Prochlorococcus marinus str. AS9601: one gene and its partner. Each later gene encodes a partner of the first gene's protein in a complex. Links are inferred from orthologs where the notes say so. Each region holds a gene or a part of one and is shown in the gene's direction. Other genes may lie near its edges.

Region 1 (4,584 bases):
GTTTCTAATCTAGAAAATATATCCAGAAGTTTTAGAAAAATCCCCGATGTAAATCTTAAGGCTAATACACCAATCACAGCTCCAAATATAATTAATATGTATTGATCACTGATAGCTACTGCAGTAGTGATGCTATCTATGGAAAAAGCAAAATCAGTAATTGAAAGAAGTGCTACAACTCTTAAGAACCTAAAATTATTTTTATTATTTTCAGTCCCATTTTCGGTGTTTTCTATATCTGAATTTAAAAAAACATTTGAGAAGAATAAGTATATTAAATAAAAACCAGCAAAAACTCTAATAAGAATAAACTTTAGAAGAACATTAGATAATATGATCAGAATAATCCTAAATAATAAAGATATTGTTATGCCAATATTTAAGGCTCTTGACCTTAATTCTGAAGTGTCGAGGGATTTAGTAAGAGAAGCTAGTGCGACAGCATTATCTGCCGATAATAATAATTCTAGAGCAATTAATATTGGTAAAAGTGTAAAGATTTCGTACCAACTATCTACCTGATCTAGCGTGGGTATAAAAGAATTTATTGCAGCTGAATCCATCAAATATTATTCACAATCAGTATAAAATCTAATATAATATATCGGATATTTGTAATCAAGATTGATAACTATAAATGAGTTTAAATACTTTAGTTGATTATATTTCGAACTCACAAATTACTTCTGAATTAGTAAAAAGAATTTCAAAAAATAATGAATTAAATATTGTTGGTTCAAGTAGATATGCTAAATCAATAATCTTAGATAGCATCGCAAAAAAAGAGAAAAAAAATATATTATTAATTTGTCCTAATGTAGAAATTGCCTACAAATGGATTGGTTATTTTGAAAGTATAAATGATAAAGCAGTTTTATATTATCCTCCAAAAGAACATCTACCATACTCATCAATTAATAAATCCAAAGAGATTGAATTTAGTCAGCTTACTGTTTTATCCAAATTAATAAAAAAAGAGAAAAATGAACTTAATATTGTTATATCAACAGAGAGATCACTACAACCTCATCTAATAAATAAAAACTTATTAATTGAAAATAAGTTGAATTTACAAAAAGGGGTTCAAATCGAGATTCAAGAATTAGCAAATAAACTTTCTTTACTTGGTTATACGAAGGATAATGTAACTTCAACAGAGGGATTCTGGAGTAGGAGAGGGGAAATAATAGATATTTATCCCGTCAATAATGAGTTTCCTATAAGATTAGAATTTTTTGATAATGTAATTGAGAAGATAAGAGAATATGATCCCCATACACAAAAAACATTAGAAAGTATTAATAATATTGAAATAATACAGGCTGGATTTAATTTGCTAATTAAAGATAAGTTAAATAATTTTTCTAAGAACGGTATTTTTAATTCAGAAGATATAAATAAAAATAATCTTGATCGGTATTTAGGAATAATTGAAAAAACCCCCTCAAATATAATAGATTTTATTGATAGGGAAACAATTCTCGTAATTGATGAATTAGAAGATTGTACTAAATTTGCAAATAATTGGTATCAAGATTCAGAAAGTAATTTTGATAATTGTGAGTATGAATTAAATGAGAACCTTAAAAATAATGATATTAATTTACAGGCCAAACCTAATTTACATTTAAAGTTTGACGAAATATTAAATTCACTAGGAAATTTTAATTTGATAAAATTTTATGAATTTGAATCTAAAACCAATATTGATAATAAGTTTTTGTTAAATGATAAAAGAATAAATTCATACTCTAAAAATATAGGAAAATTATCCAATGATATAAATAAAAATATAAAAAATAATGAGAAAGTATGGATATTATCAGCACAGCCATTGAGGACTAGGACTTTACTTTTTGAGCACGAATGTAATACAAATTTCTTAAACAATCCTAATGATATTGATGAAGCATTTAAGTCAATTAATAATTCAACTCCTTTAATTTTAAAAAATAAGAACAATTATGAAATCGAGGGTTTTTATCTTCCAATTTGGAAAGTTGTCCTAATAACAGATAAAGAATTATTTTCACAACAATCTCTTTTTCATAATGTATTCATAAGAAGAAAAAAAAGAAGTGTAAATTCAAATATAAACGTAAACAAGATTAGTCCCGGTGATTTTATAGTTCATAAAAATCATGGAATAGGAAAATTTTTAAAAATAGAAAAAATAAATATAACTGGAGATTCAAGAGATTATTTAGTCATTCAGTATCAGGATGGGAAGATAAGTGTTGCCGCTGATCAACTTGGTAGTGTTAACAGATATAGATCAAGTGGAAAAATAAAGCCAAAAATAAATAAATTAGGAGGGACGGAATGGGAAAGAATAAAAGACAAAAATAAGAAACAAATCAAAAAAGTTGCTGTCGATATTTTAAAACTTTATGCAAAGAGAGAGAAATTAAAGGGTTACATTTACCCAGAAGATGGTCCTTGGCAAGATGAATTAGAGGAATCATTCCCTTATCAACCAACACCTGATCAAATTACTGCTGTAGAAGAAATAAAATCTGATATGGAAAGCGAAAAGCCAATGGACAGGCTAGTTTGTGGAGATGTAGGATTTGGCAAAACAGAAGTCGCTGTTCGGGCTATTTTTAAGGCTATTACATCAGGCAAACAGGTAATATTACTTGCTCCCACAACAATCCTAGCTCAGCAACATTGGAGAACAATAAGCAATAGATTTTCACCTTACCCAATAAAAGTATCATTACTCAATAGATTCAAAACCGTTAATGAAAGAAAGGAAATCTATGCTGGTTTGAAAAATAACAAAATTGATTTAGTTGTAGCAACGCACCAAATTTTAGGAAAGGAAATAGAGATAAAAAACTTAGGACTACTTGTAATTGATGAAGAACAAAGATTTGGAGTAAGGCAAAAGGAGAAAATTAAAAAAATCAAAACAAGCATAGACGTATTAACTCTATCGGCAACTCCAATTCCAAGAACTCTTTATATGAGTTTATCTGGACTAAGACAAATGAGCTTACTAAATACTCCTCCTCCATCAAGAAGATCAATAAAAACCTATTTAGCTGAAATAGATATGGATGTTATAAGAACTGCCATTAATCAAGAACTTGATAGGGGAGGTCAAATTTTTTATGTTCTTCCAAGAATTTCTGATATTAATCAAGCTTTAAATAAATTAAAAAATATTTTTCCAAGCTTAAAATTTATTGTTGCTCATGGGCAAATGAACGAAACAGAGCTTGAAAATGCAATGATTGCTTTTAATAATGGAGAAGTAGATCTTATGATATGCACAACAATAATTGAAAGTGGATTAGACATACCTAAAGTAAATACAATCATTATTGAAGATTCTCACAAATTTGGCCTTTCACAACTTTATCAACTTAGAGGAAGAGTTGGTAGAAGCAGTGTACAAGCACATGCTTGGTTGTTTTATCCAGATATAAATAAAATTAATGACGCTGCAAAACAAAGATTGAAAGCTATAAAAGATTTTTCAGAACTAGGAAGTGGTTACCAACTTGCAATGAAAGATATGGAAATAAGAGGTGTTGGTAGTTTATTAGGAGAAGAACAAAGTGGAAAGGTTAATGCTATTGGATATGATTTATATATAGAAATGCTCCATGAGGCTATTTCAGAAATCAGTGGGCAAGAGATACCTGAAGTTAACGATACTCAAATTGATTTACCAATAAATGCTTTTATACCTGCAACATGGATATTAAACAGAGAAGAGAAGCTTGAGGCTTACAAATCTGCTACTGAATGTTCAAAAAATGATGAATTAACTGAATTAGCTACAGACTGGGTAAATAGATATGGAAACTTACCCAAACCTGTTGAGTCCTTAATTATGATAATGAGACTAAAATTACTAGCTAAAAAATGTGGTTTTAGTAAGATCAAGCTCAAAAAGCCAAACATCTTGATAGAGACAAAATTAAAAAATTCTACTTTTAAAATTCTTAAAAATTCTTTGGCAAGTAGTGTTCAAAATAAATTTAATTTTAATGAAGGCGAACAATTATCAATCATCACTATAAGGGGTTTAGGTGCAACTGAAATTCAAAATCAAATTGATCAACTTATGTTGTGGTTCGAATCTTTTGAAAGAGAAATAAAGAATTTCGATAAAGAACTTCTTATGAAAAAAGAATAAATTATTAAATAATTATTTAAAATCCGCGAATATGTATGATTTCGGTTAGGTTTATAAAAATTTATTTGTTTTATGGGTGAATATATAGACGTCGGAATACAAACTTCGATTTTACCCTTATCTATTATTCTTTCATCAATTGTACTTGGTATATTTGCATTATTTGGAGAGGAAACAGAAAATGATGATGATGATTCTGATTCAGGAAGTGGTGGCTTGATGCAACCTATTTGAAATTATTTATAACTTATTTGTTTAGACTTTCTTTTAGATACTCTAATTAACCTATAAAAAGAACCTACCATTAAGATCATAGCCGCAAAAGAAGAGGAAAATATAAAAACCACCAAGAATATTTCATAGAGATAAGAAAAGAGATCAATAATTAATAAAAAAGATTTATTAACAGTAATAGGTATGTTTTGTAGCAGTAA
Region 2 (3,511 bases), 770 kb from region 1 along the record:
ATTTTCTTTGGTTGAGCTTATAAAAGAAATTTCTAAAAATCAACAAGTCTTATGTATTACACATCAGCCATTTCTAGCTGCTAGGGGATCAGCTCATTTCAAAGTTCATAAAAACGTTATTAATGGAATAACTTATACTTCAATTGCAAAACTAACTACAAAAAATCAAAGAAAAAATGAACTAATAGAACTTATAGGTGGAGGTTCATGCGAAGTAAACGAATATGCTTCTAGACTACTTGATTGCTCAGCTGCGTAAAATAGAAAAAATTCTACTATAATAACCTTTTTAAATCAAAATTTAGATTTAAACATGGTTAATAAGGTTGATAGTAGTTTTGGAGAAGATAACTCAATCAATATTAGAGGAGCTCGACAGCATAATTTAAAAAATATTGATCTTTCTCTACCTAGGAACAAATTTATAGTTTTTACAGGTGTGAGTGGAAGTGGTAAAAGTTCTTTAGCCTTTGATACTATTTTTGCTGAAGGTCAAAGAAGATATGTTGAAAGTCTTTCGGCATACGCAAGGCAGTTTTTGGGTCAAGTAGATAAACCAGATGTTGACAATATTGAAGGTTTATCACCTGCTATTTCAATTGATCAAAAATCTACAAGTCATAATCCTCGATCAACAGTTGGAACAGTAACAGAGATACAAGATTATTTAAGATTATTGTTTGGTCGTGCTGGTGAGCCTCATTGTCACCACTGCGGGATTCCAATAGCGCCGCAAACAATTGATGAAATGGTTGATCAAATTCTTCTCTTGCCAGAAGGAACAAGGTACCAATTGTTGGCTCCTGTTGTAAGAGGAAAAAAAGGAACACATACAAAATTAATAAGTGGACTAGCTGCTGAAGGATTTGCTAGGGTAAGAATCAACGGAGAGGTAAGAGAACTTGCTGATAGTATTGAATTAGATAAAAATCAAATTCATAATATTGAGGTAGTAGTTGATAGATTAATTGCAAGAGATGGAATACAAGAAAGATTAAATGATTCTCTACAAACTTGTCTTAAAAGAGGTGATGGCCTAGCAATAGTAGAAGTTGTTCCAAAAAAAGGAGAAAACTTACCTTCTAACTTGGAGAGAGAAAAACTTTACTCAGAAAATTATGCATGTCCTGTGCATGGCTCTATTGTTGAAGAACTTTCTCCTAGATTATTTTCTTTTAATAGCCCATATGGGGCATGTCCAGATTGTCATGGGATTGGTTATTTAAAAAAATTTACTGCGGATAGAGTTATACCTGATAAAACATTGCCTGTTTATGCTGCAATAGCTCCTTGGAGTGAAAAAGATAATACTTATTACTTCTCTTTACTTTATTCCGTAGGACAAGCCTATGGTTTTGAATTAAAAACTCCTTGGAAAGATTTAAGTGATTTGCAAAAACAAGTTCTGCTTTTGGGATCAGATAAACCAATTTTAATTCAAGCTGATAGTCGTTTTAAAACTTCTAGTGGTTTTGAAAGACCTTTTGAGGGGATTTTACCAATATTAGAAAGGCAATTGAATGAAGCCAATGGAGAATCAGTTAAACAAAAATTAGAAAAGTATCTAGAATTAGTTCCCTGTAAGACATGTTCTGGAAAAAGATTAAGACCTGAGGCTTTGGCTGTTAAACTTGGCCCATACAACATTACTGATTTAACTTCTATAAGCGTTTCTGAAACCTTAAATCACGTAGAGCGCATCATGGGTTTAGGTAAGACAAAGAAAGAAAATATATCTTTATCAGAAAAACAAAAGCAGATTGGTGAATTGGTATTAAAAGAGATTCGTTTACGTTTGAAGTTTTTAATTAATGTAGGTTTAGATTATTTGACTTTAGACAGACCTGCTATGACTTTGTCTGGTGGTGAGGCTCAGCGTATTAGATTGGCCACACAAATAGGTGCAGGTCTTACTGGCGTTTTATATGTATTAGATGAACCAAGTATTGGCTTGCATCAGAGAGACAATGACAGATTATTAGAAACATTAAAAAGCTTAAGAGACTTGGGAAATACTTTGGTCGTCGTTGAACATGACGAAGATACTATGAAATCCGCAGATTATTTAGTAGATATTGGTCCAGGGGCAGGTGTTTATGGTGGGGAAATTATTGCTAAAGGATCTTATCAAGATGTCTTAAATTCCGAAAAGTCATTAACTGGAGCTTATCTCAGTGGTAGGAAGTCGATTCCTACTCCAAAAGAACGTAGATCATCTGTAAAAAAAAGTTTAATTTTAAATAATTGTATTAAAAATAATTTAAAAAATATTTCTGTTGAATTTCCTTTAGGAAGATTAGTTTCTGTAACTGGTGTGAGTGGAAGTGGGAAGAGCACTTTGATAAATGAATTACTTCATCCTGCATTATGTCATTCTCTAGGATTAAAAGTCCCTTTCCCGCAAGGAGTAAAAGAGTTAAAGGGTATAAAGGCAATTGATAAAGTTATCGTAATTGATCAATCTCCTATAGGAAGAACTCCAAGATCAAATCCTGCTACATATACCGGTGCTTTTGATCCTATACGGCAGATATTTACTGCCACAGTAGAAGCAAAAGCAAGAGGTTATCAAGCTGGTCAATTCAGCTTTAACGTGAAGGGTGGAAGATGCGAAGCTTGTAAAGGTCAGGGAGTCAATGTAATTGAAATGAATTTTTTACCTGATGTCTATGTTCAATGTGAAGTATGTAAAGGAGCTCGTTTTAATAGGGAAACTCTTCAGGTGAAATATAAAGGTTTCAATATATCTGATGTTTTAGAGATGACTGTTGAACAAGCTGCAGAAACTTTCTCAGCAATACCTCAAGCTGCGGACAGATTATCTACATTGGTTGATGTTGGATTAGGATATGTCAAATTAGGCCAGCCAGCTCCTACATTATCTGGAGGAGAGGCTCAAAGAGTTAAGTTAGCCACGGAATTGTCAAAAAGGGCTACTGGAAAAACTTTATATTTGATTGATGAACCAACGACAGGGTTAAGTTTTTATGATGTTCATAAATTAATGGATGTGATACAACGTTTGGTAGATAAAGGTAATTCAGTAATTGTTATTGAACATAATTTAGATGTTATTAGATGTTCAGATTGGATTATCGATTTAGGACCTGATGGAGGGGATAAAGGAGGAGAAATTATTGCAGAAGGTATTCCTGAGGATGTAGCTAAAAATCCTACAAGTCATACAGCAAAATATCTTAAAAAGGTTCTGAAATAAGTAAATTTTTGTTGTATTTCTTTTTATTTAAATTATTACAGCAAAAAAAATTCTTTTTATAAAGAGGCATAAAACTATTCTGTAACTGGTTTTTTGAAAACTTTTATATTAAAAAAATTTCAAATCATAATGCTTTCTTAATATTTCCTTTGAAAATTCAGCTTATTTGTATTAAAGGCCGTTGAACGGAGGACTTGCTGAATGAGGTTGAAATTTTTACATTTACATTTACATGGTCTTATACGTTCTAAAAATCTTGAATTAGGCAGGGATGCAGATACAGGAGGGCAAACA

The links. The genes of interacting proteins can lie anywhere in the genome.
Region 2: the proteins of mfd (region 1) and uvrA are in contact, whole or in part, in a crystal structure (PDB 4DFC), measured with the Escherichia coli proteins. The link is inferred for Prochlorococcus marinus str. AS9601 from one-to-one orthologs.

The regions. Positions count from the first base shown.
Region 1 is NC_008816.1:889,611-894,194, forward strand. What follows is about bases 275-4,350. They hold mfd (transcription-repair coupling factor), read left to right. Parts: upstream 275-637; coding sequence 638-4,150; downstream 4,151-4,350. Other genes in these bases: A9601_RS14025 (TerC family protein), read right to left, coding at 275-563; A9601_RS18660 (hypothetical protein), read left to right, coding at 4,223-4,350. Outside these bases: more of A9601_RS14025, read right to left, coding at 1-274; more of A9601_RS18660, read left to right, coding at 4,351-4,384; A9601_RS14035 (hypothetical protein), read right to left, coding at 4,387-4,584. UniProt on the Escherichia coli protein: Couples transcription and DNA repair by recognizing RNA polymerase (RNAP) stalled at DNA lesions. Mediates ATP-dependent release of RNAP and its truncated transcript from the DNA, and recruitment of nucleotide excision repair machinery to the damaged site.
Region 2 is NC_008816.1:1,661,179-1,664,689, reverse strand. Bases 1-3,417 are described here. They hold uvrA (excinuclease ABC subunit UvrA), read left to right. Parts: upstream 1-313; coding sequence 314-3,217; downstream 3,218-3,417. Other genes in these bases: A9601_RS18200 (AAA family ATPase), read left to right, coding at 1-259. Outside these bases: A9601_RS18190 (glycosyltransferase), read left to right, coding at 3,419-3,511. UniProt on the Escherichia coli protein: The UvrABC repair system catalyzes the recognition and processing of DNA lesions. UvrA is an ATPase and a DNA-binding protein. A damage recognition complex composed of 2 UvrA and 2 UvrB subunits scans DNA for abnormalities.